3 regions of the Kitasatospora sp. NPDC056138 genome follow, and region 1 is predicted to be linked to each of the others. Evidence: predicted binding sites of a transcription regulator. Region 1 holds the regulator's gene; each other region holds the start of a gene.
The links. Region 1 encodes HrcA, which represses chaperone genes, less so after heat shock. Its sites were predicted from a motif close to TTNGCACTCNGNNNNNCNGAGTGCNAA; they were not measured.
Positions count from the first base shown of each region.

Region 1 (10,516 bases):
GGTGGTGCTCTCCCGGGACCACGCCGATCCGGAGCGCCACGCCAACTGGCGCAAGCTGCCCGCCTTCTCCGACCAGGTCATCGCGGACGTCTTCGCCCGGCTGTCGGCCCGCGGTGTCTTCTGCCAGGTCAACACGGTGCTCATGCCCTCCAACGCGGACGACCTGGCGGCCTTCGTCGACCTGCCGTTCTGGCCGAGCATGGACCTGTGGCACCTGATCCCGGTCAAGGGGCCGATGGCCAGGGGCTGGACCGACGAGTCCCGCAGGCGCTTCGCGGCCACGGTCGCCGAGCTGAGCGCGGCACCGGGACCGGCCCCCACCCTGATCAGCCCCATCCCGTCCGGCTTCGCCGAGCTGCCGCTCGCCGAGGTCCGCACCTCGCGGCCGACCGAGACCGCCGTCCGGGGACGCTCCTGCGCGGTGGAGCTGGGCCAGCTCTACATCGACGCCTCGGGCCATGTGCTGCCGTGCAACTCCATCGCCTGGGAGGAGCGCCGCACCATCGGCTTCGGCAGCCTCCACGAGGAGTCGCCAGAGGTCATCCTCGACCGCCGCCGCCGGGCCCTGGACTCCGCGCACAACAGCGACCGCCTCGGCTGCCACGCCTGCGACCCGCTGAACTTCGCCGCCAACGCCAGAACCGCCGCGCACCACTGACCGCGAGCCGCTCACGCCGGCCCCCGCCCGACACGCAGGGCGGGGGCCGCTCTCCAGGGTGCCGTAGCGGTTGCCCCGGGCCGTCGCCCAGTCGTCAGCGTCCTGGGCACCTGGCCGGGGGTGCCGAGCTTGCCGCCTCATCTTGCGGGGGCGGCCCGGCTGGCCGGTCCTGGGTGGGGTGGGGCCGGTCAGGACAGCGTTGCGTTGCAGTCGGAAGGTCCAGGTCACGTTCTCGGGCAGGGCGGTGACGTCCTCGTGGTGGTGGGCGGCGTCGGCGACCACGTCGATCGTCCGCTCGGGCAGTGCGGTGGCGAGGTCGGTGACCAGGGCGATGGCCGGCCGGGTGCGCGAGGCGGTGCCCTCGCCCCGCCCCAGTGCCCACAGCACCGGCCGTGCGATCGGCTTCGCGAACCTCACACGGGGCCGGCGAACACCCGCCCGCCGATCATGAAATCGACTAAAGTCGAGTGGGGCGGAGCGGGGCTCTGGCGCCCCGGGGTCGGGCAGGTTTCGTGTGCATCCGTACCACCACCCCGCAGTGAGGCTGCACTGCAGGTCCGTCGGTGTGCCAGCCTGCGGAACCCTCTTACGGAATGGCGCGCTTACCCCTAGGCTGCGTATTGCCCTCTTGTTACTGGCAAGTTAATAAGGCGGGCCGGTCGGCCTGCCCCCACAGCCACCGCCCTCACCCTCGGCCACCCGCCCCCGGAGGTCCTCGTTGAGCACCGCGCAGACCATGATCGAGCGACGTCCGCCCTCTGTCGCCCACCTCTTCCTGGACCGGGTCGCGGCCACTCCGGACGCCGAGGCGTACCGCTTCCCGGCGCCCCTGGACGAGCACGCCGCCGACGGCGCACCCGGCGCCGAGCAGTGGCGCTCGCTGACCTGGGCGCAGACGGCCGAGCGGGTCAAGGCGGTGGCGGCGGGGCTGATGGCGCTCGGCGTCCGGCCCGAGGAGCGGGTCGCGATCGCCGCCTCCACCAGGGTCGAGTGGATCATCGCGGACCTCGGCAACATGTGCGCGGGCGCCGCGACCACCACGGTCTACCCCAGCACCAACGCCGAGGAGACCGCCTTCATCCTGGCCAACTCCGCCAGCACGGTGCTGTTCGCCGAGAACGCCGCGCAGCTCGCCAAGGCCGTCGCCGAGCGCGCGAAGCTGCCCGAGCTGCGGTTCGTCGTCCTCTTCGACGGCACCGCCGAGCGCCCAGAGGACGAGGGCCTCGAAGTGCTCACCCTGGCCGAGCTGGAGCGGCGCGGCAGCGAGTACCTCGCCGAGCACCCCGACGCGGTCACCAAGGCGGTCGACGCGCTCGACCGGGAGCAGCTCGCCACCCTGATCTACACCTCCGGCACCACCGGCCGCCCCAAGGGCGTGCGCCTGGTGCACGACTGCTGGGCGTACCAGGGCGTGGCCCAGCAGGAGAGCGGGCTGCTGCGCTCCGACGACGTGCAGTTCATGTGGCTGCCGCTCTCGCACGTCTTCGGCAAGGCGATGATCTCCGGCCAGATCGCCACCGGCCACGTGATGGCCGTGGACGGCCGGGTGGACCGGATCATCCACAACCTGCCGGCCATCAGGCCGACCGTGATGTGCTCCGCGCCGCGCATCTTCGAGAAGGTCTACAACGGCATCGCCGGGAAGGCCAGAGCGGAGGGCGGTGCCAAGTACAAGATCTTCCTGTGGGCGGCCAAGGTCTCCCGCGACTACGCCAGGGCCACCCAGGCCAGCCTGGTCGCCACCGGCAAGGCCGGCGCTCCCCTCGCGCTGAGCCTCCAGCACGCCGTCGCCGACAAGCTGGTCTACGCCAAGATCCGGGCCGCCTTCGGCGGGCGGCTGCGCGGTTCGGTGTCCGGCAGCGCGGCGCTGGCCCCCGAGATCGGGTACTTCTTCAAGGGCGCGGGCGTGCCGGTCCTGGAGGGCTACGGCCTGACCGAGACGAGCGCGGGCACCAACGTCAACCCGGCCGAGGACTACCGCATCGGGACGGTCGGCCTGCCGCTGCCCGGCACCGAGGTCCGGATCGCCGAGGACGGCGAGATCCTGCTGCGCGGCCCCGGTGTCATGCGCGGCTACCACGACCTGCCCGAGCAGACCCGGGAGGTGCTGGAGCCGGACGGCTGGTTCCACACCGGTGACATCGGCGAGCTGGTCGAGGACGGCTACCTGCGGATCACCGACCGCAAGAAGGACGTCTTCAAGACCTCCGGCGGCAAGTACGTCGCCCCCACCGAGATCGAGAGCAAGTTCAAGGCGGTCTGCCCGTTCGTCAGCAACGTCCTGGTGATCGGCAACGGCCGCAACTTCTGCACCGCGCTGATCGCCCTGGACGAGGGCGTGATCATGCCCTGGGCGAGCGAGCGAGGCCTCGGCGGCAGGTCGTACGCCGAGGTGGTCGCCACCCCGGAGGTCAGGGAACTGGTCGACGGCTACGTCCGGAAGGTCAACGCCGAGCTCCAGCGCTGGCAGACGATCAAGAAGTTCTCGCTGCTCCCGCGCGACCTGGACGTCGAGCACGGTGAGCTGACCCCGAGCCTCAAGATCAAGCGCCCGGTGGTCGAGCGGGTCTACGCCGACGCGGTCGCCGAGATGTACCAGGGGGCCAACGAGGCGTGACGCCACCCGGTCCGGTCCGGCTCCGGTCCTGATTTCAGGGTGTCGTGAGCCGTACCGGACAATGGGGGCATGCCCTCCGCACTCCCCGACGGCGAACCCGTGCCGTCCGACGGTTCCCTGCCCGACCACGCCCTCGCCGGTCTGGGCCGGCGGCCGTTCGGCTTCTACGTGCACGTGCCGTACTGCGCCACCCGGTGCGGCTACTGCGACTTCAACACCTACACCGCCACCGAGCTCCGCTCGTCCGGCGCGGTGGCCTCCCAGGAGACGTACGCCGACAACCTGATCGCGGAGATCCGGCACGCCCGGCGGGTCCTGGGCGACGCCGAGCTGCCGGTGCGGACGGTGTTCCTCGGCGGCGGCACGCCGACCCTGCTGCCCGCGCGGGACCTGGTGCGGATGCTGGCGGCGATCCGGGACGAGTTCGGTCTGGCCGCCGACGCCGAGGTGACCACGGAGGCCAACCCGGAGTCGGTGAACCCCGCCTACCTCGCCGAGCTGCGCGAGGGCGGCTACAACCGGCTCTCCTTCGGCATGCAGAGCGCCCGCCCGCACGTCCTGACGCTGCTCGACCGGCACCACACGCCGGGCCGCCCCGAGGCGTGCGTCGCCGAGGCGCGGGCGGAGGGCTTCGAGCACGTCAACCTCGACCTGATCTACGGCACCCCCGGTGAGTCCGACGACGACTGGCGGGCCTCGCTGGACGCCGCGATCGGCGCCGGGCCCGACCACGTCTCGGCGTACTCGCTGATCGTCGAGGACGGCACCAAGCTGGCCGCCCGGATCAAGCGCGGCGAACTCCCCATGGTCGACGACGACGTGCACGCCGACCGCTACCTGATCGCCGAGGAGGCGCTCTCCGCCGCCGGCTACTCCTGGTACGAGGTCTCCAACTGGGCCACCACCGACGCGGGCCGGTGCCGCCACAACGAGCTCTACTGGACCGGCGCCGACTGGTGGGGTGCGGGCCCCGGCGCGCACAGCCACGTCGGCGGTGTGCGCTGGTGGAACGCCAAGCACCCCGCCGCGTACGCCCAGGCCCTGGCCGAGCGGCGCACCCCCGCGCAGGGCCGCGAGGTCCTGCCGGACGAGGACCGCCGGGTCGAGCGCATCCTGCTCGAACTGCGCCTGCGGGAGGGCTGCCCGCTCTCGCTGCTCGCCGCCGACGGCCGGCGCGCCGCCGAGCGGGCCCTGGCGGACGGGCTGCTGGACGCGGGTGCGTTCGGTGCGGGGCGGGCCCGGCTCACGCTCCAGGGGCGGCTGCTGGCGGACGCGGTGGTCCGCGACCTGGTCGACTGACCGACGGGCCTCCGGCAGGGGCCGGCCGGCCGTCCCGGGGGCGGTGGAGACGGCCCGCGCCCCTGCGGACGGGCCCCTCGCCGCTAAGGGGTTTCCGGGACGGTGACGAAGTCGATCAGTTCCTCGACCTTGGCGAGGAGCTGCGGCTCCAGGTCCTTGTAGCTGTGGACCGAGGCGAGGATGCGCTTCCAGGCGGCCGGGGTGTCGAGCGGCCAGCCGAGGCGGCGGCAGATGCCCTCCTTCCACACCTCGCCGCGCGGGACGGCGGGCCAGCCCGGGATGCCGACGCTGCCCGGCTTCACGGCCTGCCAGATGTCGACGTACGGGTGGCCGACGACCAGCACGCGGTCGCCGGTGACCCGGGCCGCGATCCGCTGCTCCTTGGTGCCGGGCAGCAGGTGGTCGACCAGGACGCCCAGGCGGCGTCCCGGCCCCGGGGCGAACTCGGCGACGATCGCGGGGAGGTCGTCGATCCCCTCCAGGTACTCCACGACCACGCCCTCGATCCGCAGGTCGTCGCCCCAGACCCGCTCGACCAGCTCCGCGTCGTGCCGCCCCTCGACGTAGATCCGCGACTCCCGGGCCACCCGGGCCCGTGCGCCGGGCACGGCGATCGAACCGGAGGCGGTGCGCCCCGCCCCCGCCCCCGCCCCGGCGCCCTGCCGGGCGGGCGCCGGGGCGGCCGGGCGGACCAGTGTCACCACCCGGCCCTCCAGCAGGAAGCCACGGGGCGTCAGCGGGAAGACCCGGTGCTTGCCGAACCGGTCCTCCAGGGTGACGGTCAGGCCCTCGGCGGTCTTCTCGCACCGCACCACGGCCCCGCAGAACCCCGTACTCACCTCCTCGACCACCAGGTCGCGCTCGGCGGCCACCTCCGGCGCGGGCTGCTGCCGCTTCCACGGCGGGGTCAGGTCGGGTCCGTACTGCCTGCTGTGCATGCGGCCGACTATATGAAACCTGGTGCGGTGTCAGGGAGCGGGCGCACGAGGCGGGGCGCCGCCCCCGCCGGTACAGGTGTCGGGGAACCCTCGTATCCTCTTGGTCGCCCGTGGGCGAGGCACGGGCACGCGACGGGGGAGGGCACGTGGGTTACCACCGCAACAACTGGCAGCAGGCGGCCAACAACGTGGCGGGCTACCTCCCGTTCGGCCGCGAGGTCATGGCGGTGGTGAACATCACCAAGGCGTTCACCGACGAGGTCGGCCTGGAGCGGCTGAAGTACGTCCCCGACGGTCACCCCGTGGTGGAACTCCCCTGGCAGCCGCCCGGCCCGCCGCCGGACCCGGCCCGGGTCGAAGCGGTCGGCCGCCAGGCCTGGGAGGCGCTCTTCGCCGACACCGACCGCTTCGGCGCCCGTCCGCTGCTGGACCAGGTCGGCAACCTGCTGGTGCCGCTGCCGCCCGCCGAACTCGACCTGGTGATCCGCCGGTTCGGCCCGCAGGGGCTGCTGCGCTGGGACGAGCTGATGCACGTCACCGACGCGAACGAGGAGGAGGCGTACGACTTCTACCGGCAGCAGGAGGTCTTCAACTGGCTGCTGCGCACGGTCAGTCCGTACGCGACGATGCTGATCGGCGACTCGATGCCGTGCAGCCAGCCGACGTACCGGCTGCTGCCGGAGGACGAGCGTGCGGGCAGGACCGCCGGCTGGGTGCTCCCCGAGGGGCCGTTCGCCCAGGTCGACGGCACGTACCTGACCGAGAACTGGCAGCGGGTCTCGGCCTCCACGGAGGCGATGAGCTGGCAGGACATGGACCAGGGCCGGTTCGGTACCTGCTGGATGCTGACGTCCATGCAGGCCGTGCTGCAGGCCAACCCGGCCTACGCCCCGCGCCATCTGCGCCAGGAGGCCAACGGCTCGGTCACCTTCACGCTGTACGAGAAGGGCCGGCCGTACGACGTGACGGTGGTCGCCGACCTGCCGATGGTCGGCAACAGCCTGTACGGGGCCAAGGGGCACAGCAGCGACCCGCGCTACGCCGAGACCTGGCCCGGCTACTACGAGAAGGCCGTGGCCCAGTGGTACCGGGGGTACGAGGAGATCGCCCACGGCGGTCTCGCCGCGCGGGCGCTCGCGTTCCTGACCGCCAGGCCCGTGCAGGACATCGACATCAGCTCGCCCTGGGTGATCCACGAGATCGCCGACCGCAAGGCGCGGGGCCAGGCGGTGACCGTCGGCACCAAGGGCCAGGGCAGCGACCGGGACACCCTGATGGGTGGCCGGCTCGCCACCAGCCACGCCTACTTCGTCAAGGACGTCGACGTCCCCGGGGGCCGGATCTGCCTCGGCAACCCGTGGGGCGACGGGGCCTCCCGCACCATGTGGGAGGCCTGGCTCGGGTTCCACGACATCCAGCACTACCTCTCCAACGCGGAGGCGGCCTTCACCTGGTAGCCCGTCGGCAGCTTCCCGGCAGCCCCCGGCCCGGCCCGAGGTCAGAGGCCGGGGGCACCCCAGACCGGGAACCAGCGGGACAGGTCGGGCTCGATCCGCAGGTCGTCCGCGAGCATCGCCTTGACCTGGATCTCCACCGGGTTGTTGCGCTTCTCGCCGGGGAGCGGGGCGAACGGGTAGAAGGTGCCGCGCTTGTAGAGGTAGACCAGGCCCAGGGGCTGGCCGCTCTCGTTGCGGAAGGCCACGATCGAGCAGAGCAGCTGCGGGCCGAAGCCGTTGGCCTCCAGCTCACTGTTGACCGCGTGCAGGTCGTTGACCAGCTCCGGCAGCTCCTCGGGGGTGTGCCGGGCGAGCAGCCAGGAGTAGCCGTAGGAGTCCTGGCTGGCCTCGACCGGCGCGCCGCCGCGCCCGGTGTCGGCGTCGAGCAGCGCCCGGACCTGCCGCTCCACCTCGCCGAACGCACCGCCCTCCACCGCGGCGAAGCACACCGAGCCGAGCCCGGTCGGGCGGAACCCGGCCGCCGCCTGAAGGGTGAGCGCCGCCGAGGGCACGGCGAAGAGCTGGTCGAGATCGGGCCTGACCGGCTTGGTGCGGCCGAAGAGGGCGTCCAGGAATCCCACGGTGGTCCTTTCGAGGTGCGGTCAGCGGCCGAGCTGGGCGGAGATCCGGGCGAGCTGGGCGAGCCGCTGCTCCAGCGACGGGTGGGTGGACAGCAGCTGGCTCGCGGTCTCCCGGGCACTCAGCGCGGGCGCGAAGTAGAAGGCGTTGTACGGCTGCGCCTGGCGCAGGTCCTTGCTCGGGATGGCCGCGATCTGACCTGTCACCTTGGTGAGCGCCGAGGCCAGTGCGCTCGGCCGGCCGGTGAGCTGGGCGGCGGCCCGGTCGGCGGCCAGCTCGCGGTAGCGGGAGAGCAGCCTGGTGAGCAGGAAGCTGATCGCGTAGACCACCATGCTGACCAGCGGGATGATCAGCATCGCGATGGCCGCGTTGCTGTCGTTGTTGTTGCGGTTGCCGCCGCCGATGAAGCCGCCGTACAGGGCGATCCTGGTCATCACCCCGGCGAGCACGCCGAGGAATCCGGCGATCGTCATCACGGCGACGTCCCGGTGCGCGACGTGCGAGAGCTCGTGGGCGAGGACGCCCTCCAGCTCCTCCGGCTCCAGCCGGCGCAGCAGCCCGGTGGTGACGCAGACCACGGCGTTCTGCGGATTGCGGCCGGTGGCGAAGGCGTTGGGCATGTCGTTGTCGGCGACCGCCACCCGGGGTTTGGGCATGTCGGCCAGGGCGCAGAGCCGGTCGATGGTCCCGTGCAGCTGCGGGTACTGCTCCGGGGTCACCGACCGGGCGCCCATCGCCCGCTCGGTGATCTTGTCGCTGAACCAGAACTGGGCCACGAAGAGGCCGCCGGAGATCAGCACGATCAACGGCCACGCCCCGCGCAGCAGGACGATCAGGACGCCCGTGAACCCGACATAGAGCAGCCCGATGAAGAACATCGTGACGACCATCCGCCCGGTCAGGCCGCGGTCGGGTGCGAAGCGGGAGTGCTGGGATGAAGCCGACATCTCTGCTCCTTCGTTGCCGTCGCTCGCCTTCGATGCTGCCACTCGCGGAGCCCCGGGGCACCGACTTCACACCGGAGATCCGGCAAGGATCACCGGGGCGGCCCGTTCCTGCCGTCGGACCCGGGCCGTACACTGGCAGGTACGGTTCTGGCACTCTGCCTTCCAGAGTGCCAAGAGAGCCGGGCAGCCATCGGTTCAACGGACGAAGACGGAGGTGCGTGCCGTGTACAGCGAGCGCAGTGCTGACGAGCGCAAGGCAGACGCGCGCCGCCTCGACCGTCGCGAGATCCGTCCGCTGGACGAGCGCAGGCTGGCCGTGCTGCGCGCGATCGTGCAGGACTACGTGGGCACCGAGGAGCCGGTCGGCTCGAAGGCCCTGGTCGAGCGGCACAACCTGGGTGTCTCCCCGGCCACCGTGCGCAACGACATGGCGGCCCTGGAGGACGACGGCTTCATCCACCAGCCGCACACCAGCGCCGGCCGGATCCCGACGGACAAGGGCTACCGCCTGTTCGTCGACCGGCTGGCCGAGGTCAAGCCGATGAGCGCGCCGGAGCGCCGGGCGATCCGGCACTTCCTGGACGGCGCGGTCGACCTGGACGACGTGGTGGCCCGTACGGTCCGGCTGCTCGCGCAGCTGACCAGACAGGTCGCGGTGGTCCAGTACCCTTCGCTGTCCCGGTCGACGGTGCGGCACATCGAGCTGGTGGCGCTGGCCCCGGCCAAGGTGATGCTGGTGCTGATCACCAACACCGGCCGGGTCGAGCAGCGGCTGGTGGACTGTCCGGGCACGGTCGGTGAGAGCGTGCTGGCCGATCTGCGCTCCCGGCTCAACGCCGGCGCGGTCGGCCGGCCGCTGCCCGAGGTCCCCGGCGCGCTGGAGGAGCTCCCGGGCGCCTTCGAGCCGGACGACCGCCCGACGGTCAGTGTGGTGCTCGCCACGTTGTTCGAGACGCTGGCCGAGCAGAACGAGGAGCGGATCATGCTGGCCGGCACGGCCAACCTGACCCGCTTCGGACACGACTTCCCGCTCACCATCCAGCCGGTGCTGGAGGCATTGGAGGAACAGGTCGTCCTGCTCCGCCTGTTGGGTGAGACGGCGGATGCTGGGATGACGGTCCGGATCGGTCACGAGAACGAGTACGAGGGGCTCAATTCCACCTCTGTCGTCTCGGTCGGTTACGGTTCCGGCGACCAGAGTGTGGCAAAACTCGGGGTGATCGGTCCGACCCGGATGGACTACCCGGGCACAATGGGGGCGGTGCGAGCGGTGGCACGGTACGTGGGTCAGATCCTGGCCGAGTCGTAAGAGAGGCCGCTGGTTGAACCGGCGGTGACCAGTCGCAAGCACTTCTACAGGCGGAACAAGCGGAGCATTTGGTGGCCACGGACTACTACGCGGTACTCGGCGTCCGACGGGATGCGGGGCAGGACGAGATCAAGAAGGCGTTCCGGCGCCTGGCACGCGAACTGCACCCGGACGTCAACCCGGACCCGAAGACGCAGGAGCGGTTCAAGGAGATCAACGCCGCCTACGAGGTGCTCTCCGACCCGCAGAAGCGGCAGGTGTACGACCTCGGCGGCGACCCGCTGTCGCCCAACGGCGGCGGCGGTGGAGCGGGCGGCTTCGGCGCCGGTGCGGCGGGCTTCGGCTTCTCCGACATCATGGACGCCTTCTTCGGCGCCGCCTCCGGCCAGCGCGGCCCGCGTTCGCGGACCCGGCGCGGCCAGGACGCGATGATCCGTCTGGAGATCACCCTGGAGGAGGCCGCGTTCGGCACCACCAAGGAGCTCCAGGTCGACACCGCCGTCACCTGCACCACCTGCTCCGGCGAGGGCGCCGCACCCGGCACCTCCGCGCAGACCTGTGACATGTGCCGCGGCAAGGGCGAGGTCTCCCAGGTCACCCGGTCCTTCCTGGGCCAGGTCATGACCTCCCGTCCCTGCCCGCAGTGCCAGGGCTTCGGTACGGTCGTCCCGAC
Region 1 is NZ_JBHJVK010000032.1:80,538-91,053, forward strand. Features, by position in the region: gene ACFC1R_RS20390 (radical SAM/SPASM domain-containing protein) at 1-658, shown strand, start outside; gene ACFC1R_RS20395 (AMP-dependent synthetase/ligase) at 1,377-3,275, shown strand; gene hemW (radical SAM family heme chaperone HemW) at 3,345-4,574, shown strand; gene ACFC1R_RS20405 (DUF3097 domain-containing protein) at 4,658-5,512, opposite strand; gene ACFC1R_RS20410 (C2 family cysteine protease) at 5,659-6,969, shown strand; gene ACFC1R_RS20415 (hypothetical protein) at 7,011-7,589, opposite strand; gene htpX (zinc metalloprotease HtpX) at 7,611-8,534, opposite strand; gene hrcA (heat-inducible transcriptional repressor HrcA) at 8,830-9,843, shown strand; gene dnaJ (molecular chaperone DnaJ) at 9,915-10,516, shown strand, end outside.

Region 2 (10,516 bases), on a different contig from region 1:
GATTCACTCTCCCGACGCGGCCCCATGCTGACTCCCGGGACCAGGACGCGCTGCACCCTCGGCCTGGTCCGCCAGTTGACCCGGCGCACGTCACGGCTCAGTGCGCCGGGCCGCCACAGCTCGACCGCGACCGTCACCCCGCCGACCACCAGGCCGGCCGTCAGCCACCCGGCGAGGACGTCACTGGGCCAGTGCACCCCGAGGGCGATCCTGGTCCAGCCGATGGTCAGGACGGCGAGTGCGGCGGCGGTGCAGGCGGTGGCCCGCCCGGCCCGGTTGGCGCGCGGCCAGACCAGGATCACCAGTGCCGCGCCGGTGATCGCCGAGGACATCGCGTGCCCGGAGGGGAAGGACGCACCCGACGCGTACGAGACCGGGTCGGCGAAGTGCGGCCTGGCCCGGCCGACCAGCGCCTTCCCGCCCCAGTTGGCCAGCCAGCCGAGCAGTACCTGGGCCGCCGCCCAGCCGGCCAGCATCCGGGCGCCGATCGCCCAGAGCCAGACGGCCGTGGCACCCAGGATCGCGCGCGTGGTGACCGTGCCGCCGATGTCGGAGACCATCTGCATGGACGCCGTCCAGGCGGTGTGGCGGCGGGCGTAGTCGTGCAGCGCGTCGACCCAGCCGCGGTCCAGGCGGGCGAGCGGGCCCCAGCCGCTCTGCACCAGGGCCAGCAGTACGCCCAGGAGCGCGGCGCAGCCGAGGGCCAGAGCCGCGGACTCGAGCAGTCGGCCGCGGCGGTGCCGGGCGGAGGCGGCGCTGGCGCCGTTGGCGGGCGGGTGCATGGCTGACACCTTCCCAGGGTCGGCGGGGGAGTCCGCACCGTCCTGATAGCGATTTGGCATCTTTTGTGAGGAGAAGCTGCGGATGTCGGATCTCGTTCGTTGAGTTCGTGGACGGGACGATTTCGACACGGCCTGTCTCCGTTCGATCACACAATGTGCGCGATCATGGGTCAAATTCCGCAGGATACTGCATCCCAGGAGGAATCTGGCCGAGTTGGGAATGTTGTCCGATTTCTGTGCGTTGGATCGTTACGTGTGAGCCTCCATGGGGCCCGCATCTCTTTGTCCTCGGCTCGCCCCGGTGGGGGTGAAGACCAGGGAGACCGGCACCAGCAGCAAGGGAGCAAGCATGGCCACTCGTGCCGTCGTCCGTGGCAGCGCCGACCGGACTCGCTCGGCCCGCCCGAACAACCTTGAGGCCGACCGTGACCTCGTCGGTATGTACCTCGACGAGATCGCCCGGACGCCTCTGCTCGATGCCGCTGAGGAGGTCGAGCTCTCGCTGCGCATCGAGGCGGGTGTCTACGCCCAGCACCTGCTGGACGAGGACATCATTCCCAACGGTGCCCATCGCGAGGAGCTGGAGGCGATAGCCAACGACGCCGAGCGCGCCAAGGACGTCTTCATCCGTTCGAACCTCCGCCTGGTGGTCGCGGTCGCCCGGCGGTACCCGCGCAGCGGCCTCCCCCTGCTCGACCTGATCCAGGAGGGCAACGCCGGCCTGGTTCGAGCGGTCGAGAAGTTCGACTACGCGAAGGGGTTCAAGTTCTCCACCTACGCGACCTGGTGGATCCGCCAGGCGATCACCCGCTCGATCGCCGACCAGTCGCGCACCATCCGGCTGCCCGTCCACCTGGTCGAGGAGCTGGGCCGGATTCGCCGGGTGCAGCGCGAGAAGGCCAAGGAGCTGGGCCGGGAGCCCGAGCCCGCCGAGATCGCCGCCGAACTCGACACCACCGAGGACCGGATCAAGGACGTACTCGACTGGGCCCGTGACCCGGTGAGCCTCAACATGTCCGTGGACGACGAGGGCGAGACCCAGTTCGGTGACCTGGTCGAGGACACCGGGGCGGTCTCTCCGGAGGACGCCGTGATGGTCATGCTCCGCCGGGAGGAGCTGGACGACCTGATCGGCCGGCTCGACGACCGGACGGCCTCCATCATCCGCTCCCGGTACGGAATGGAGGACGGCCGCGAGCGGACGCTGACGGAGGTGGGCAAGCAGCACGGGCTCACCCGCGAGCGGATCCGTCAGATCGAGAAGCACGCACTCGCGGAGCTGAAGAAGATCGCCGACCACGCGGGCTTCGAGGCCGCCTGACAGCCGTGCTCCGGCCGTCCGGAGCTCCGGGGCCCCGGTCCGCTTCGGAACCCCGGTCCGGTCGGCGGCCGTGCCGGGGTCCGGCGCTGTCCGGCGCCCGGCGGGCAGGGGCCTCGTCGCCCCGGGCCGCCTACGCTGGCTGGAGGTTGCAGTTGACAAGGAACGGAGCAGAGATGGCCGAGCAGGACGAGCCGACCCGGCCGAAGGTGAAGCTGGTCTTCGGGGACCCGCTGGACCAGCAGACGGGGGACGACACGGACCGGGGCTGGGGCGAGCGCCCGCAGGCGGGGGAGAGCGGCGGACGCGGTCTGGACTGGTACCTGAGCCAGCGGCCCCCGCACCACGGCGACTAGCCGGGCCCGGGCGGGCTGGGGGCAACGGGCGACAGGGCGGCGGTGGACGGGCCGACCGCTCGGCGGCGCCGACCTCTGCGGCTGATTCGCGCCCGGCCGTGCAGCGCCAGGCACCAGGCCGGACGTCATCCTCCCGGCCTCTCTGATGGCACGGCGACTTGTGATGGCACGGCGACCTTCGACGCGTCGGCCGGCCACGGCGGCGGCAACGAGAACGACGGAATTGCCGCGAAGCAGGAATTCCCCGGCCTTTCGTGTCGTGCGGGGTGTCGGTAGAGCCCTCAGGCTTCGGCCTCGACGAATTCCGGATGCGCGAGGTCAGTGGGCTCCGACGATTTTTGGAGAACTCCGGCGAGTGCCCGTGGCGCCCGGCGAATTCCGATGGATTCCCGCGTGCTCATCCGTTCGGTGGTGCCGTCCCGGTGCAGCGCGGGGTGGCGACCGGCGCGGCCGCTGCCGAGGCGGTCGAGGGGGCGGCCGGTGCAGGGGGGCCGGGGCGGAGCGGCCCGGCCGTGAACGCGGTGGCGGCTGCCAGCAGGCCCGTCACCAGGACTCCGGGCCGGTGCCGGACGGCCTGCTGGAGCCGGTGTCGCCCACCGCCCCCGCGCCGGATCGGCGGGAAGGCGGGGACGGTACGCCGGGGTGGTACGGCCGAGGGGGCGGCCCTGGCGGTGCGGGCGGCGGCGGGGTGCGAGTGCGGCGAGTGCTGTTCCAGGAACGTCGTCATGCGCATCAGGGTGCGCGGCCCTCGTCCGCCGGGGAATCCCCCCGTCAATTCCTGTGGAAAACCCGGCGCTGTGGATAACTCCGTTCACCCACAGGGGTGATGCGGTCATACGAAAGGCCCGGGTTCGTCTCCGAACCCGGGCCTTTCGAGCGGGCCGCAGCGGCGGCCCGGAGTGCGTCCGTGTCAGCTCGCGGTGCTGGTGCTCGCCGCCGGCGCCGAGGCGGCGGCCGGAGCCGGCGCGGTGGACGACGAGGGCGAGGACGCCGAGGTCGAGGACGACGTCGAGGAGCTCACCGAGCTGCTCGACGAGGAGCGGCTGTCGGTGCGGTAGAAGCCCGAGCCCTTGAAGACCACGCCCACGGCCGAGAAGACCTTGCGGAGCTTTCCCTGGCAGTCGGGGCACGTGGTCAGCGCCTCGTCGGTGAACTTCTGCACCGCCTCCAGGCCGTTGCCGCACTCGGTGCACTGGTACTGGTACGTGGGCACTTGTCTTCCTCCTGCACTTCCCCCTGGCACTCGCGCCTGATGAGTGCTAACGACGGTCAATGATGCGGCATTCCGCTGGATCAGTCCAGCGCCGCCGGGTGTGAGATGCCCCGTCCGGCGCGCCGCGCAGACGTGCCTCAGCCCTTGGACGCACCGGCCAGCTGGACCTGGGCCCCGCCGTGCGCCACGGTGCGGCTGGGCGTGCCGGGGGCGTCCAGCAGCCGCCGCAGCGAGGCCAGCGCGAGCAGGCCGAGCCCGGCTCCGAAGACCGGCACCACGAAGCCGGCCCAGGCGCCGTGCTGGTCCACCAGGAGTCCGGCCACGATGGAACCCGCGGCCAGGCCGAGCCCGATGGCCCCGGTCAGCCAGGTGAACGCCTCGGTCTTGGCGCCGTCCGAGACCAGCGTCTCGACCAGCGTGTAGCCGCTGATCAGGGTCGGCGCGATGGCCAGACCGCAGAACAGTCCGGCGATCGCCAGCGTGGTCAGGTTGGGCATCGCCCAGAGCGTCGAGCAGCCCAGCACCAGCAGCGTGTAGCTGCCGAGCATCCGCTGCTTGACCGAACGGCGCCAGGAGATCATGCCGTACAGCACACCGGCCAGCATGCTGCCGCCCGCGAAGATCCCGTACACCACGCCGGTGAGGCCGGACTGGCCCTCGGCGGTGGCGTAGGCGGTCACCGAGACGGTCATCGCACCGAAGACGGAGCCGACGCCCAGGAAGGACCCCGCCAGCAGCCGGACGCCGGGCGAGGAGAGCGCCGAGACCTGCTTGGCGCCGGGCACCCGGGGGTGCAGCGCCGGTGCGGTACCGCGCTGCGCGGCGAAGGCGAGACCGCCGACCACGGTCAGCGCGGCCTCGGTGATCAGGGCGATGGAGGGCGAGGCGAAGGCGGAGATCCCGGAGGCCAGCACCGGGCCGATCGCGAACGTGAACTCGTCGGTCACGGACTCGAAGGCGAACGCGGTGTTCAGCTTCTGCGGCGAGTCGGGGAACTTGGCGACCCAGCGGGCCCGGACCATCGCGCCGATCTGCGGCACGCTGGCACCGGCGGTACCGGCCGCCAGGTAGAGCGTCCAGACCGGCGCGTGGTTCAGCGCCAGCGCGATCAGTGCGGCCACCGCGGCGGCGTGCACCGCGATGGTGGGGACCAGCACGGCGGCCTGGCCGGACCGGTCGGAGAGCCGACCGGTCTGCGGACCGATCAGCGCCTGGGTCGCCGCGGCGAACGCCACCACCAGGCCGGCCGTGCCGTACGAGTGGTACTCGTGCTGGATGAGCAGCACGATGGCCGCGCTGAGCATCGCGTAGGGGAGTCGGGCCGCGAAGGCGGGGACCAGGAAGGTCCAGGCTCCGGGGGTGCGGAGCAGCGTGCCGTAGCCGACGCGGGTAGGAGTGGGCTCTGCGACCGTTCGGCGGGCCGTCACGGTCGGTCCTTCCTGCTGCCTGGTAGCGCGGCCGGGGTATGGGTTTCCCCCGGCAGCGCCGAGAGTCGTCCTCTCGTGCGTTGACCGGGGTTGATACCGGGGTCCAGGGGTGGCCGATGGTGCTGGAAGCGGGCCGACCTGAGATGGGACCACGGCCGCCGAGCGGTCGCGCCAACTCTGCATCAGACAGATGTTGCGGGTTTTCGGTGATGAAAACAGGTATTTCGGTCCATAGTACGCACTGCGGACCCGGTCCGTGCGGGCCACAGAAGGTGAACGGCACGGAAAAGGTGTGAATCTAGCGCCCGTGCAGCCATCCGGCAAGCTTTCCGCCTCGGTCGACCGCCCGCAGCCTGCGCTCCGCAGCCTCGCTGACTTCCTCGGTGGTGACCACGAGCAGTTCGTCGCCGGCCCGCAGTACGGTGGCCTTGTCGGGGACGAAGCTGCTGTCGTCGCGGACCACCAGGGTGACGGCGGCCCCGGCGGGCAGCCGCAGCTCGCCCACCTCGACGCCGGACATCCGGGACGTCCCGGAGAGCGCGACCGACAGCAGGCGGCCGTGCAGGTGTTCCAGCGGCGCGGACTCGATGCCCAGGTCCTGGCCCATCGCGCCCTCGGAGATCCGCAGCTTGCGGGCGACCAGCGGCAGGGTCGGGCCCTGGAGCAGGGTGAAGACGACGACCAGGATGAAGACGATGTTGAAGACCTCCTGCGCCTGCGGCACCTCGGCCACCAGCGGGATGGTCGCCAGCACGATGGGCACCGCTCCGCGCAGCCCGGCCCAGCTCAGCAGGGCCTGCTCGCGCCAGGGCAGCCGGAACGGCGTGAGGGAGGCGAGGACCGAGGCGGGTCTGGCGACGAAGACCAGCACCGCTCCGATCACCAGCGCCGGGATGACCGCCGAGCGCATGGTGTCGGGGTTGCAGAGCAGGCCGAGCACCACGAACATGCCGATCTGCCCGATCCAGGCCAGCCCGTCCGCGAAACCCCGGACGGCGGGGCCGTGCGGGAGCTTGGCGTTCCCGAGGATCACCGAGGCGGTGTAGACCGCCAGGAAGCCGGAGCCGTGCAGCAGCGAGCCGCCCGCGTACGCCAGTACGGCCAGCGACATCACGGCGATCGGGTAGAGGCCGGAGGAGGGCAGCGCGACGTGCTTGATCCCGTACGCGCCGAGCCTGCCTATGGCGAATCCCACAGCGGCGCCGATGGCCAGCTCGGCGAGGATCGTGCCGACCAGGACGTACCAGGGGTCCAGCGGTCCGGTGGTGGCGAAGGCGACCACGAGGATGACCACGGGGGCGTCGTTGAAGCCGGACTCGGCCTCCAGCAGGCCGGTCAGCCGGGTGGGCAGCGGCACCATCCGCAGCACCGAGAAGACCGCTGCGGCGTCGGTGGAGGAGACGATCGCGCCGAGCAGCAGGGAGACCCGCCAGTCGAACCCGGCCAGCCAGTGGGCGCCCGCGGCGGTGACGAAGACGCTGACCGCCACACCCGCGGTGGCCAGCACCGAGGCGGCCGGCATGACCGGCTTTATCGTCTGCCAGCTGGTCTTCAGACCGCCCTCGGCGAGGATCACCACCAGGGCCGCGTAGCCGAGGACCTGGGTGAGCTCGGCATTGTTGAAGGTGACTCCGAGGCCGTTCTGGCCCAGCGCGACGCCGATCCCCAGGTAGATCAGCAGGCTGGGCAGCCCTGATCGGGTCGAGATTCGCACGGCCACCACCGCGAACAGAAGGATCACGGAGAACTCGAGCAGGAGGCGGTTCAGGTGGTCGACAGTCACGCAGTGGCACCTCGGCACGTCGTAGGGGCGGTCGGGGCAGGCGAGTGGTCGGAGCTGATGGCTCGTTCGACGACTTGTTACTCAGTCTAACATTTTACCTGCTCTTTGATCGTCGCTGTCCGTCCGGCGAGACCGGTAAGGTCCACCTCAGCCCACCGTGGACGTCCCCCGTGCATGTCCGCCAGCTGAGTCGCCCTAATGTGGTGACCTGTCACGGCCGTCAACGCAACCCAGCCAAGGACCCAGATGCCCCGCTCGAAGAAGTTCCGGCGCGCCCGTCTGATCGTGCTCGTGCTGGTCGTGCTGCTCGTGGCCGCCGTCGGAGGCGGCGGCTACTGGGCGGTCAGCGCCGTCCGCGCCTCGTTCCCCGACGTGGACGGCAGCGTGACGGTGGCCGGCATGTCCGCGCCCGTGGACGTCAAGCGCGACGCCAACGGCATTCCGCAGCTGTACGCCGACACCCCCGAGGACCTGTTCCGCGCCCAGGGCTACGTGCAGGCCCAGGACCGGTTCTGGGAGATGGACGTCCGACGCCACGTCACCTCGGGCCGGCTCTCCGAGATGTTCGGCTCCAGCCAGGTCGAGACCGACACCTTCCTGCGCACCATGGGCTGGCGCCAGGTCGCGCAGCAGGAGTACGACACCCAGCTGTCCGCCGACACCAAGAAGTACCTGAAGGCCTACTCGGACGGGGTCAACGCCTGGCTCGCCCAGCACCCCGGCGGTCAGAGCGCCTCGCTGGAGTACGCCCTGCTCGGCACGGTGAACAGCGGCTACAAGCCCGAGGCGTGGGACCCGGTCGACTCGGTGGCCTGGCTCAAGGCGATGGCCTGGAACCTCTCCGGCAACATGCAGGAGGAGATCGACCGCTCGCTGCTCTCCCAGGACTTCGCGCCGGAGCAGATCGCCCAGCTCTACCCGGCGTACCCGTACGACCGCAACGGCACCATCGTGAAGACCGGCACGGTCGGCACGGACGGCACCTACAAGCCGGCCGACGGCTCCGCCGCCCCGACGGGTGCCGCCCAGGGCCGGGCCGCCAGCAACGCGCTGTTCACCGACATCTCCGCCAAGATGGCCGCGCTGCCGCAGCTGCTCGGCCCGCAGGGCCAGGGCATCGGCTCCAACTCCTGGGTGGTCAGCGGTGACCACACCACCACCGGCAAGCCGCTGCTGGCCAACGACCCGCACCTCGGCCCCGGCCTGCCCTCGGTCTGGTACCAGATGGGCCTGCACTGCCGGACCGTCAGCGCCGGCTGCGCCTTCGACACCTCGGGCTTCACCTTCGCCGGGATGCCCGGCGTGGTGATCGGCCACAACCAGAAGGTATCCTGGGGCTTCACCAACCTCGGCGCCGACGTCACCGACCTCTACCTGGAGAAGGTCACCGGCCCCGACACCTACCTGGTCGACGGCCAGAACGTGAAGTTCCAGACCCGCAAGGAGACCATCAAGGTCGCCGGCGGCGCCGACCGGACCATCACCGTCCGCAGCACCGACCGCGGCCCGCTGATCTCGGACCAGAGCTCCGAGCAGCAGACCGTCGGCAAGTACGCCCCCGCGGGCAACGCGGCCCCCGACCGCGCCCAGGGCTACGGCGTGGCACTCCAGTGGACCGCCCTCACCCCGGGCAAGACCATGGACGCCGTCTTCAAGCTCGACCGCGCGGCCAACTGGACCGACTTCCGGTCCGCCGCCGCCGACTTCGCGGTCCCCGCCCAGAACCTGATCTACGCCGACACCAGCAACAACATCGGCTACCAGGCGCCGGGCATGATCCCGCAGCGCACCAAGGGCGACGGCAGCTACCCGGCCCCCGGCTGGGACTCCAGCTACGGCTGGAAGAAGGACTTCGTGCCCTTCAACTCGCTGCCGTACAGCTTCAACCCCAAGAACGGCTACATCGTCACCGCCAACCAGGCCGTGGTGGACCCCACGTACCCGTACCTGCTCACCAAGGACTGGGAGTACGGCACCCGGGCCAAGGAGATCACCGACCTGATCGACGGCAAGCTGAAGAACGGCGGCAAGATCTCGCCGGACGACATGCAGTCGATGCAGCTGGACAACACCAACGTGATGGCCCAGACGCTGGTCCCGCTGCTGCTCAAGGTCCAGATCAACGACCCGTACGTCCGCGAGGCGCAGGACCTGCTGAAGGACTGGAACTACCACCAGGACGCCTACTCCGCCGCCGCCGCGTACTACAACGGCGTCTGGCGCCAGCTGCTCACCCTCGCCTTCGGCCAGAAGTTCCCGGCCGACCTCCGCGCCAAGGGCGACTGCCTGCTGGTCCGCCAGAAGAGCAACAACACGCTGCCCGACGACGCGATCGGCGGCGCCGCGCACCCGGTCACCGAGTGCGGCACCCGCGACGCGCACTTCGCCCAGCCCGACGGCGGCGACCGGTGGACCGAGGTGGTCCGGCAGCTGCTCGGCAACCCGAAGAGCACCTGGTGGGACTACATCGACTCCAACCACGTGCAGCAGCACGGCCTGAACAACCTGCTCGCCGAGGCCATGAAGGACGCCCGCCAGGACCTCACGGCGCAGATGGGCAAGGACATCTCCACCTGGAACTGGGGCCGGCTGCACTCCCTGACCCTCAAGGAGCAGACGCTCGGCACCGACGACTCCTCGATCGCCTCCGGGCTGGTCCACAAGCTGCTCAACCGCGGCCCGTACCAGCTCTCCGGCGGCAGCGCGGCGGTCAACGCCTCCGGGTGGAACGCGGCGGCGGGGTACCAGGTGGACTGGATCCCCTCGATGCGGATGGTCGTCGACCTGAGCGACTTCAACGCCTCCCGCTGGATCAACGTCGGCGGTGCCTCGGGCCACGCCTTCCACGCCAACTACAACGACCAGACCGCCCTGTGGGCCAAGGGCGAACTCCTCCCCTGGGCCTGGTCGGCGGACGCGGTGGAGAAGGCGACCAAGCACAAGCTGGTCCTCAGCGCCCAGTAGGGCGCCGGAGCGAGCGGACGATCGTCCAGGGGCGCGGGGAACTGCGCGACCGGTCCTCGGTGGAGGGCACGGCCGCCCGCAGGGTTCCCCGCGCCCCTGCGTGCGTCCGCACCCCGGGCGGGTCAGCGGGGGGCGAGGCGGTGGACGGCGGCCGGGGTGACCGCCACCTGCACCGGCAGGTCGTGCGGCTCGGCGGGGACGGCGTCGAGCAGCTCGGTGTCGTACAGCAGGGTGGCCAGCACCGGGCGGACCCTGGCCCGGGCCAGCCGGGCCAGGACGCGGTCGTAGGAGCCGCCGCCGCGGCCGAGGCGCAGGCCCCGCCGGTCCACCGCGAGCCCCGGCAGCAGCACCAGCGCGGCGGCGCAGACCGCTTCGGGGCCGAGCCGCGGTCCGGTCGGCTCCAGCAGTCCGCGCCCGGCGGGGGCGAGCTGCTCGGGGCCCCAGTACTCCGCCCAGTCCAGGTCGTTGTCGGGGAGCAGCACCGGCAGCAGCACCCGAACCCCCCGCTCCCGCAGGGCTTCCAGCAGCGGCCGGGTCCCGGGCTCCGCCCCGACCGAGACGTACGCGGCGACGGTCTGCCCCGCTCCGGCCAGCTCCACGGCGCGTCCGGACAGTGCGGCGGCGGCGGTTTCGCGCCATTCGGGCGACAGCGCACGCCGGTCCGCGAGCAACC
Region 2 is NZ_JBHJVK010000009.1:55,944-66,459, reverse strand. Features, by position in the region: gene ACFC1R_RS09090 (phosphatase PAP2 family protein) at 1-782, opposite strand, end outside; gene ACFC1R_RS09085 (RNA polymerase sigma factor RpoD/SigA) at 1,132-2,103, shown strand; gene ACFC1R_RS09080 (hypothetical protein) at 2,277-2,456, shown strand; gene ACFC1R_RS09075 (hypothetical protein) at 2,854-3,183, opposite strand; gene ACFC1R_RS09070 (FmdB family zinc ribbon protein) at 3,367-3,669, opposite strand; gene ACFC1R_RS09065 (MFS transporter) at 3,807-5,096, opposite strand; gene ACFC1R_RS09060 (potassium/proton antiporter) at 5,395-6,879, opposite strand; gene ACFC1R_RS09055 (penicillin acylase family protein) at 7,126-9,843, shown strand; gene ACFC1R_RS09050 (5-formyltetrahydrofolate cyclo-ligase) at 9,966-10,516, opposite strand, start outside.
Region 2: a site for HrcA is predicted at 3,693-3,719, ahead of ACFC1R_RS09070 (FmdB family zinc ribbon protein). Genes of this name have one in related genera too.

Region 3 (10,516 bases), on a different contig from region 1:
GCTCGGCCACGCCCTCGGCCTGCCCGTGTACGGCGTCTGCACCCTGGACGCCATCGCCCACCAGGCCCGCACCGAGGGCCTCACCGGGCCGTTCACCGTGGCCACGGACGCGCGTCGCAAGGAGGTCTACTGGGCCTCGTACGACGCCTCGGGCGCGCGGGTCGAGGGGCCCGCCGTGGACCGTCCCGCCGAGCTGAGTCCCGAGCAGCGCTCGGTCGGCGCCGGTGCGCTGCTCTACCCCGAGACCTTCCCCGGCGCGCACGGTCCCGAGCACGTCTCGGCCGGTGCGCTCGCCGACTTCGCGGTCACCGAGCTGGCCGCCGGGCGCGACCTGCTGCCCTGCGTCCCGCTCTACCTGCGCCGCCCGGACGCCCAGGTGCCCGCGGGGTACAAGGCGGTGCTCCCGGCGTGAGCTCGCTCACCGACCGACCCGGCAGCACGCTCGCCGACCGTCCCGGCGCCGGGCGCAGCGCGGTGGCCCTGCGGCCGATGCGCTGGTGGGACATCGAGCCCGTGATGGGACTGGAGCTCCGGCTCTTCCCCGAGGACGCCTGGTCGCACGGCATGTACTGGTCCGAGCTGGCCGAGGCCCGCCCCGGTGGTACCCGCCACTACACCGTCGCCACCGCCCCGGACGGCACCGTCGTCGGCTACGCCGGTCTGATGGCCGTGGCCGGCGAGGGCGATGTCCAGACCATCGCGGTCGCGCCGGGGCACCAGGGTGCCGGTCTCGGTGCCGCCCTGCTGACCGACCTGGTGGCCGAGGCCGCCCGGCGCGGCTGCGCCGAGCTGCTGCTGGAGGTGCGGGTGGACAACCTGCGCGCCCAGCAGCTCTACGAGCGCTTCGGTTTCGAGCCGGTCGGCATCCGGCGCGGCTACTACCAGCCCGCCAACGTGGACGCACTGGTCATGCGCCTCGACAACCCGCAGGAGGACGCCCCGCAGCAGGACGTCCCGCAGCACGACGTGAAGGAACCCGATCATGGCTGACGAACCGCTCGTCCTCGGCATCGAGACCTCCTGTGACGAGACCGGCGTCGGCATCGTGCGGGGCACCACCCTGCTGGCCGACGCGGTCGCCTCCAGCGTCAACGACCACGCCCGCTACGGCGGCGTCGTCCCCGAGATCGCCAGCCGGGCGCACCTGGAGGCGATGGTCCCGACCATCCAGCGCGCCCTGGACACCGCCGGGATCAAGGCCGCCGACCTGGACGGCATCGCCGTCACCGCGGGTCCTGGCCTGGCCGGTGCGCTGCTGGTCGGGGTGAGCGCCGCGAAGGCGTACGCCTGGGCGCTGGACAAGCCGCTGTACGGGGTCAACCACCTGGCCTCGCACATCTGCGTGGACCAGCTGGAGCACGGCCGTCTGCCGCAGCCCACGATGGCCCTGCTGGTCTCCGGCGGGCACTCCTCGCTGCTGCTCAGCGAGGACATCACCACCGACGTCCGCCCGCTCGGCGCGACCATCGACGACGCGGCGGGCGAGGCCTTCGACAAGGTGGCCCGGGTGCTCGGTCTCGGCTTCCCCGGCGGACCGGTGGTGGACCGCAGGGCCCGCGAGGGCGACCCGAAGGCGATCGCCTTCCCGCGCGGCCTCAGCGGTGCCAAGGACCCCGAGTACGACTTCTCCTTCTCCGGCCTGAAGACCGCCGTGGCCCGCTGGGTCGAGGCCAGGCGCCGGGCGGGGGAGGAGGTGCCGATCGCCGATGTCGCCGCCTCCTTCCAGGAGGCCGTCACCGACGTGCTCACCCGCAAGGCCGTCAAGGCGTGCAAGGCCAACGGTGTCGACCACCTGATGATCGGCGGCGGCGTGGCGGCGAACTCGCGGCTGCGCGAGATGGCCCAGCAGCGCTGCGACAAGGCCGGCATCGTGCTGCGGGTGCCGCGGCCCGGCCTGTGCACCGACAACGGCGCGATGGTCGCCGCGCTCGGTGCCGAGATGGTCTGGCGGGACCGGGCACCGTCCTCCTTCGACCTTTCGGCGGACTCCTCGCTGCCGGTCACCGAGGTCTCGGTGCCGCACACCGATCTGCACTCCGCCGCGCACGAGGCCCTGCGGTCATGACCCTCGCCGCGATGTGGGAGGCCCGCGCGGTCGAGGGCCGGGGCGGCGAGCTGCACCGCTGGGCGCTCGAGACCGCCCTGCCCGCCCTGCGCGGCTCGGCCGGCCTGGAACGGACCGAGGTGTTCACCGCGGACGGGGACCGGGTGCTGCTGATCACCTGGTGGACGGCCGGGCCGGTCCCGGTCCCCGACCCGCCCGCCGAGCTGCTGTCCCGTCCGGTGCACCGGTGGAGCTTCACCAGCAGTCACCTGGAATGACCGCGGCAACCGCGTGGAATAGCCTGACGTCCCGATAAGTGTTCGATACACGAATACGGGAGCGCGGTTCGGTGAGGAACTTCAGGACGTACGCGGCCGGGGCTGCGGTGCTGCTGGTGGCGCTGACCGGTTGCGGCAGCGGCGGCGGGGGCGGCAAGAGCGCGGCGGCGCCCCAGGGCCCGGCGGGCGGGGCACCGCAGAACTCCGCCTCCCCGCAGGCCCCGGCCTCCTCGGCGGCCCCCCAGGCCGACGCCGCGGCCTGGGAGAAGTGGAAGCTCAAGCCGCTGCCCGAGGCGCCCGCCGCGCCGGCCGACAAGCCGATCAAGCTCACCGCCAAGGGGCCGGTCCCGGTCTTCAGCGAGGTCCCGACCAAGGACAAGGTCGTCTTCGTCACCATCGACGACGGTGCGGAGAAGGACCCCAGGTTCGTCGAGATGCTCACCGACCTCAAGGTGCCGATCTCGATGTTCCTGACCAAGGACATAATCAAGAACGACTACGGCTACTTCAAGCCGCTGCAGGCCCTCGGCAACCACATCCAGAACCACACCGTGGACCACCCGCAGATGAGCAAGATATCGGCGGCCAGGCAGAAGTCCGAGGTCTGCGACGACCAGGCGGCGCTCACCCAGCAGTACGGCAAGGCGCCGCTGCTCTTCCGTCCGCCGTTCGGGGACGGCGCGAAGACCGAGAGCCTCAACACCGCCGTGCAGGAGTGCGGCCCGCGCGGCGTGGTGCTGTGGCGCGAGTCGATGCAGATACACGACATGCAGTACCAGTCCAGCGACAAGAAGCTGAAGCCCGGCGACATCATCCTCGCCCACTTCCGCGGCCCGTCGGAGCTCAAGGGCGAGACCATGACCCAGATGTTCGGCGAGCTGCTCAGCCGGATCCAGGAGCAGGGCTTCGCGGTCGCCCGGCTCGAGGACTACATCCAGGCGCCCGCCGGCTGATCCGCCGTCACGGGCCGGCCGAGCATCATCAGCGGGCCGTGGTCGGTGCGGCTGAGGATCACCGTCAGCTCGTTCGGGCCGCTGGGCTTGAGCTGGCGGCGCAGCTCCTCGGGGGTGATGCCGATGCCGCGCTTCTTGATCACCACGGTGCCGACCCCGCGCTCGCGCAGCAGGGCCTTCAGCTTCTTCACGTTGAACGGCAGCACGTCGCTGATCTCGTAGGCGTGCGCGTACGGGGTGGGCACCAGCCGGTCCGAGGTCAGGTAGGCGATCATCGGGTCGATCAGCCGCCCGCCGATCTGCTCGGCCACCTCGGCGACCAGGTGGGCCCGGATCACCGCGCCGTCCGGCTCGTACAGGTAGCGGCCGACCGGACCGGCCGGCGGGTCCGGCAGCAGACCACCGGTGAGCGTGCGGTCGCCCGGCAGCAGCGTGGCCCGGTGCGGCCGGTCGGCGCGCGTGCCGAACCAGAGCGCGGCCTCCTTCACCTCGCCGTGGTCCGAGACCCACTCGGCCTCGGCGCCGTCCGGCACCAGCTCGTGCGGGATGCCGGGGGCGACCTTGAGCGCCCCGAACGGCGTGCGGCGGGCGGCCTCGATTGCCCAGGAGAGCGGCGGCGAGTACGCCTCGGGATCGAACACCCGGCCACGCGCGGTGCGGCGCGCCGGGTCGGTGAAGACCGCGTCGTACCCGGTCACGTCCACCTCGGTGACGTCCGCGCAGCGCACCTCGATCAGCTCGGCCAGTCCCAGCGCGGCGGCGTTCGCCTCGGCGACGGCGCAGGTCAGCGGATCGCGGTCGACCGCGAGCACGGCGATCCCGACCCGGGCCAGGGCGATCGCGTCGCCGCCGATCCCGCAGCACAGGTCGGCCAGGCGGCGCACGCCCAGCGCGGCGAAGCGCTGCGCGCGCCACTCGGCCACACTGCGGCGGGTCGCCTGTTCGACACCGTTGGGGGTGAAGTACAGCTCGTCCGCCTGGTCGCCGAACTTCGCCCTGGCCCGCTGCCGCAGCTGCGCCTGGGCCAGCGCGGCGGACACCAGCGGGGCGGGGTGCTCGCGGCGCAGCCGGGTGGCCAGCGCCAGTTCCTCGCCGGCCTTGAAGTCGCGCAGCTCGGCCAGCAGCGCCTGGCCCTCGTCGGTCAGCAGGGCCCGGAACGATTCGATCTCCACGGGATCATTCTCCCCGTTCGGCGGGGTTCGCAGGTCGGCCGCGGAGGGTCGCCGGCCGCGGCGACGGCGGCGGCCGGGCCCGCGGGTCGGCTCGGTCGCACGTGTTGCTGCTGCGGTGACACCGCCGCCCGCGGACCGGTACGGCCGCGAGGACGAAATGCACGGTGGCGGCGGAGCACGGCCCCGAGGGCCAGCAGTACCGGGGCTACGAGTGCGGCGGGGATCCACCGGAGCGGAGCCCCGCTCGGCTCGGGCCGCGGGGCCGAGTCCGGCATCCGGTCGGTGTGGCCGGGCAGCCGGAGGAGACCCGCGCCGGCCGTCACCGCGGCGGCGATCACGCTCACGGCGAACAGGGCCGGGGTGATCGCCACGTCGGGCCCCCCGGCGGGTCCGGTCCTGGTAGAAGTCGACACGGCAGGTCGGTGTTCCGGCCGCCGGGGTTCGCGCACGAGTGCGTCCACTCGGGCGCCGTGACCGGGTTTCGCGGAACACGGAGCCACGCCGTTGGCACTCTGGTTGACTGAGTGCTAACGGCCGCCTATGGTCGTTCCTGGCACTCCCCACCGGGTGAGTGCTAACGCGATGAAGCGTGTCTGACCCCCGCGACGGCAGGCCCGCAGGAATCGCCACCGACCTGTAGAACAACCCCGTAATCTCCGAAGGGGAGCTCGGACGTGACCGCCAGCAGCAAGGTTGCCATCAAGCCGCTCGAGGACCGCATCGTGGTCCAGCCGCTCGACGCCGAGACCACCACGGCCTCCGGCCTGGTTATCCCGGACACCGCCAAGGAGAAGCCCCAGGAGGGCGTCGTCCTGGCCGTCGGCCCGGGTCGCTTCGAGGACGGCCAGCGTCTTCCGCTCGACGTGACCGTCGGCGATGTCGTCCTGTACTCGAAGTACGGCGGCACCGAGGTCAAGTACAACGGCCAGGAGTACCTGGTCCTCTCGGCCCGCGACGTCCTCGCGATCGTCGAGAAGTAAGACGAAACCAGCCCGCCCCGGATCCGTGTCAGCACTGACAGGGGCCCGGGGCGCGGTTGTTGGCTCACGTACGCAGAAACCCTAGGAAACGGAACCATGGCGAAGATCCTGCAGTTCGACGAGGACGCCCGCCGCTCGCTGGAGCGCGGTGTCAACAAGCTGGCCGACACCGTCAAGGTGACCATCGGCCCCAAGGGCCGCAACGTCGTCATCGACAAGAAGTTCGGCGCCCCCACCATCACCAACGACGGTGTGACCATCGCCCGCGAGGTCGAGCTCGACGACCCGTACGAGAACCTCGGCGCGCAGCTGGTCAAGGAGGTCGCCACCAAGACCAACGACGTCGCGGGTGACGGCACCACCACCGCCACCGTGCTCGCCCAGGCCCTGGTCAACGAGGGTCTGCGCAACGTCGCCGCCGGTGCCGGCCCGGCCGCCCTGAAGAAGGGCATCGACAAGGCCGTCGCCGCCGTCTCCGAGTACCTGCTCGCCAGCGCCCGCGAGATCGAGGGCAAGGACGACGTCGCCGCCGTCGCCTCGCTCTCCGCGCAGGACACCCAGGTCGGCGAGCTGATCGCCGAGGCGATCGACAAGGTCGGCAAGGACGGTGTCATCACCGTCGAGGAGTCGAACACCTTCGGCGTGGAGCTGGACTTCACCGAGGGCATGCAGTTCGACAAGGGCTACCTCTCGCCGTACTTCGTCACCGACGCGGAGCGTCAGGAGGCGGTCCTGGAGGACCCGTACATCCTGATCAACCAGGGCAAGATCTCCTCCATCCAGGAGCTGCTCCCGCTGCTGGAGAAGATCCTGCAGGGCGGCGCCTCCAAGCCGCTGCTGATCATCGCCGAGGACGTGGACGGCGAGGCGCTCTCCACCCTCGTGGTGAACAAGATCCGTGGCACCTTCAACGCCGTGGCCGTCAAGGCCCCGGGCTTCGGCGACCGCCGCAAGGCCATCCTCGGCGACCTGGCCACCCTGACCGGTGCCACCGTCATCTCCGAGGAGGTCGGCCTCAAGCTCGACCAGTCCGGCCTGGACGTGCTGGGCACCGCCCGCCGCGTGACCATCACCAAGGACGAGACCACCGTCGTCGACGGTGCCGGCGACCACGAGGCCGTGGCCGGCCGCGTCGCCCAGATCAAGGCCGAGATCGCCGCCACCGACTCGGACTGGGACCGCGAGAAGCTGCAGGAGCGCCTGGCCAAGCTGGCCGGCGGCGTCTGCGTCATCAAGGTCGGCGCCGCCACCGAGGTGGAGCTCAAGGAGCGCAAGCACCGCCTGGAGGACGCCATCTCGGCGACCCGCGCCGCGGTCGAGGAGGGCATCGTCGCCGGTGGTGGCGCCTCCCTGGTCCACGCCGCCAAGGTGCTGGAGGACGGCCTGGGCCTGACCGGTGACGAGGCGACCGGTGTCGCCGTCGTCCGCCGCGCGCTGGTCGAGCCGCTGCGCTGGATCGCCCAGAACGCCGGCCTGGAGGGTTACGTCATCACCTCCAAGGTCGCCGAGCTGGAGGCCGGCCAGGGCTACAACGCCGCCACCGGTGAGTACGGCGACCTGGTGAAGGCCGGCGTCATCGACCCGGTCAAGGTCACCCGCTCCGCGCTGGAGAACGCCGCGTCGATCGCCTCCCTGCTGCTCACCACCGAGACCCTCGTGGTGGAGAAGAAGGTCGAGGAGGACGCCGCCGCGGGTCACTCGCACGGCGGCCACGGCCACTCGCACTGACGCTCGCTTCAGCGACCGGAGGCCCGGCCCGTACCCTGTGGGGTGCGAGCCGGGCCTCCGGCTGTTCTCCGAGGGGTGCCGGTTGCGTCCCGGCGGCCCCGGCGGGAACCTGCGGCAGCGGAGCCCCGCCCCCGGTGCGGTACGGTCTCCGGACTCCTGGCCGGTGTCTGAACCCGTCTGGCATCAGGGAAATTTTGCGATGTCCAAAGTCTGCCTTATAACTGAGGCATGATCGAGGCCCGCCACCTGCGCGTCCTGCGCGCTGTCGCCCGGACCGGTTCCTTCTCCGCGGCGGCCCGAGAGCTCGGCTGTACCCAGCCCGCCGTCAGCCAGCAGATGAAGGCCCTGGAGAAGTCCGTCGCCACTCCGCTGGTGGTCCGTTCGGGGCGGGGCATGCAGCTGAGCGAGGCGGGCCAGGTGCTGCTCAAGCACGCCACCGGCATCCTCGCCGGGCTCTGCGCCGCCGAGGAGGAGGTGGCCGCGATCGCCGGGCTGCGGGCCGGCCGGGTGCGGCTGGTCTCCTTCCCGACGGCCAGTTCCACGCTGGTCCCGCCGGCGGTCGCCCGGCTGCGGGGCGCCCATCCGGGGGTGCGGGTGTCCCTGGTCGAGGCCGAGCCGCCGGAGTCGCTGGCGATGCTGCGCGGGGGTGAGTGCGAGATCGCGCTGGCCTTCCGCTACCCGGACTCCCAGGGCGGGCTCTTCCCGGCCAGTGCGCACAGCACGCCGCGCGAGGCCCGTGCCGAGGCGACCCTGGAGGCCGCCGCCACGCTGGCCGCCAACGACTGGTCCGACCTGGTGGTCCGGCCGCTGCTGGACGATCCGCTGGTCGGGCTGCTCCCGGCCGGGCACCCGCTGGCCGGGCGGGACGAGGACAGCCCGGTGGACCTGGCCGAGCTGGCGGCCGAGCAGTGGATCGCGGGCTGTCCGCAGTGCCGGGGGCACCTGGTGGAGCTCTGCGCCGGCGCCGGGTTCGAGCCCCGGATCGACTTCGCGACCGACGACTACCCCGCGGTGGTCGGCCTGGTCGCGGCCGGTCTCGGGGTGGCGGTGCTGCCGGGGCTCGCCTTGCGTTCGGTGCGCCAGTCGGGCGTCGCGGCGGTGCCGGTGCGGGCGGCGAGCGGCGACCCGGCGGCCCGTCAGGTGGTGGCGCTGACCCTGCCGGACCTGGCCGACGTACCGGCCGTCTCGCTGATGCTGGACCAGCTCTGTGGTTCCGCGGTCACCGGCTGACCCGTGGCCGGTGTGAGCGGCCGATCGCTCCCGCGACGCGCGAAAACCTCGTGAAGGAACGTTTCTTCACGAGGTGTGGGAATGTCAGTGGCCTGCTGCCGTGGGCAGCCCGAGCGGGACCTCGACCAGCCGGTTGCGGGAACGGCCCATCAGTTCCTCGCGCTCGTCCTCGGTCAGCCCGCCCCAGACGCCGTACGGCTCGCGTACGGCCAGCGCGTGCGCCGCGCACTCGGCCCTCACCGGACACCGCATGCAGACCTCCTTGGCACTGGCCTCGCGCGAGCTTCGCGCGGCCCCGCGCTCGCCCTCCGGGTGGAAGAAGAGCGAACTGTCCACGCCGCGGCAGGCGGCGGAGAGCTGCCAGTCCCAGAGGTCTGCGTTGGGGCCGGGGAGGCGGGAGAAATCTGCCATGGCTTGTTCCCTTCGAGGGTCCGACGCCTGGAGGCTCGTCGGCTCGGCGAGGTCGCGATGGGGCCGGTATGGACACATGGAAATATGACTTACGGCACTCACTGGGACAAGTCACCCACAGAGTTACACAACAGTCAATGACCGTACGGAAGCTATAAAAACGGACAAACAGGGGCATGGTGTTTGGCGGGTGTCACTGTGGCAACCGGGTGGCTCCGGGGGGCGCGGGCGGTCCTGATGGCGCGCGCGTGGTGCGCGGACCGCGCAAAAGTGCGGCGTGTGCACCGCGAGGTGGCTGATCCGTAATGGGTCGGCCACGTACAGTGGTGGAGATGGCCCTGAGGGCCGTAACTCATTCGAGTGACGGTCGTTGGTTGTGCGGAGGCGGTTAGCGGGCGCTGGGCGTCGGGAACGGTCGCGGAAGATCCACGATCCAAACGAAGTCCGCCGCCAATCGGCCGTGTCGGAGAGAGTTCGAACCAGCCAGGAGGCTCAACGTGACGCGGATCAGCTGCGGAGGACGGTCATGACATCCGTACTCGTCTGCGACGATTCCCCGCTCGCCCGGGAGGCGCTTCGCCGCGCGGTGGCGACGGTGCCCGGTGTCGACCGGGTGACCACTGCGACGAACGGTGAGGAGGTACTGCGCCGCTGGGTGGCCGACCGCTCCGATCTCGTCCTGATGGACGTCCGGATGCCCGGCCTCGGCGGCGTGGAGACCGTCCGGCGGCTGCTGTCGGCGGATCCGGGCGCGCGCATCATCATGCTCACGGTCGCCGAGGACCTGGACGGGGTGGCCCTCGCGGTCGCCGCCGGCGCCCGCGGCTACCTGCACAAGGACGCCTCGCGCGCCGAGCTGCGGGCCACCGTCACCCAGGCGCTGGCCGACCCGACCTGGCGGCTCGCCCCGCGCCGGCTGCGCAGCCCCGACATGGGTGCGGCTCCCACGCTGACGGCACGTGAGATCCAGGTGCTCGAAGGCATGAGCCACGGGCGCAGCAACGCGGAGATCGGCCGGGAGCTTTTCCTCTCCGAGGACACCGTCAAAACCCATGCCAGGCGCCTGTTCAAGAAGCTGGGCGCCTCGGACCGCGCACACGCGGTGGCCCTCGGTTTCCGCTGGGGTCTGGTCCGCTGAGAGACGGCTGCCCGGCCGTTTCGATCGCTCAGACGTATGACGTTGAGGTCCCGAGGCTGCACCATGGAGTAGTGGAGCACCTCGGGGACCGGCGGACAGGGACTGCGGCGAAGAGTGCGGCCGCAGGAGGCTCGGCGAGCGGGACGGATCAAGGCACCTTCGGGCCGGTGGCGGCTTCGGAGGGCGGGGCGGGAGGCGGCGCGATGCGGACGGTGGCGACGCACGGTGGTGCGGTGCATAACGTTCCGATGCACAACTCCGGACGCGGTGCCGCGTTTTCCGGTCCGACCAGGCACCATGGACCGATGTACGACGACGAGGCCCGGTCCGACGAGCCCCCGCCCGGTGCTCCCGCAACCGATCAGGCCGATCAGTCGTACGCGGAGGACGACGAGATGCGCAGGCCGGTGCTCGGCACCGGCGGCTCGGCGCAGCTGGGCGGGCTGGTCGCCGCCGCGGTCCGCGGCGAGGGTCCCGCGATCGACGCACTGCTCGCCTACGTCCACCCGCTCGCTCTGCGCTACTGCCGGGGCCGGCTGGTCCGGCTGCCCGGGGGCGCCCGGCACCATGTGGACGACGTGG
Region 3 is NZ_JBHJVK010000001.1:199,464-209,979, reverse strand. Features, by position in the region: gene tsaB (tRNA (adenosine(37)-N6)-threonylcarbamoyltransferase complex dimerization subunit type 1 TsaB) at 1-412, shown strand, start outside; gene rimI (ribosomal protein S18-alanine N-acetyltransferase) at 490-990, shown strand; gene tsaD (tRNA (adenosine(37)-N6)-threonylcarbamoyltransferase complex transferase subunit TsaD) at 983-2,065, shown strand; gene ACFC1R_RS00830 (hypothetical protein) at 2,062-2,322, shown strand; gene ACFC1R_RS00825 (polysaccharide deacetylase family protein) at 2,394-3,275, shown strand; gene ACFC1R_RS00820 (SAM-dependent methyltransferase) at 3,251-4,447, opposite strand; gene groES (co-chaperone GroES) at 5,122-5,427, shown strand; gene groL (chaperonin GroEL) at 5,524-7,155, shown strand; gene ACFC1R_RS00805 (LysR substrate-binding domain-containing protein) at 7,384-8,385, shown strand; gene ACFC1R_RS00800 (WhiB family transcriptional regulator) at 8,470-8,796, opposite strand; gene ACFC1R_RS00795 (response regulator transcription factor) at 9,323-9,934, shown strand; gene shbA (RNA polymerase sigma factor ShbA) at 10,330-10,516, shown strand, end outside.
Region 3: a site for HrcA is predicted at 4,952-4,978, ahead of groES (co-chaperone GroES). Genes of this name have one in related genera too.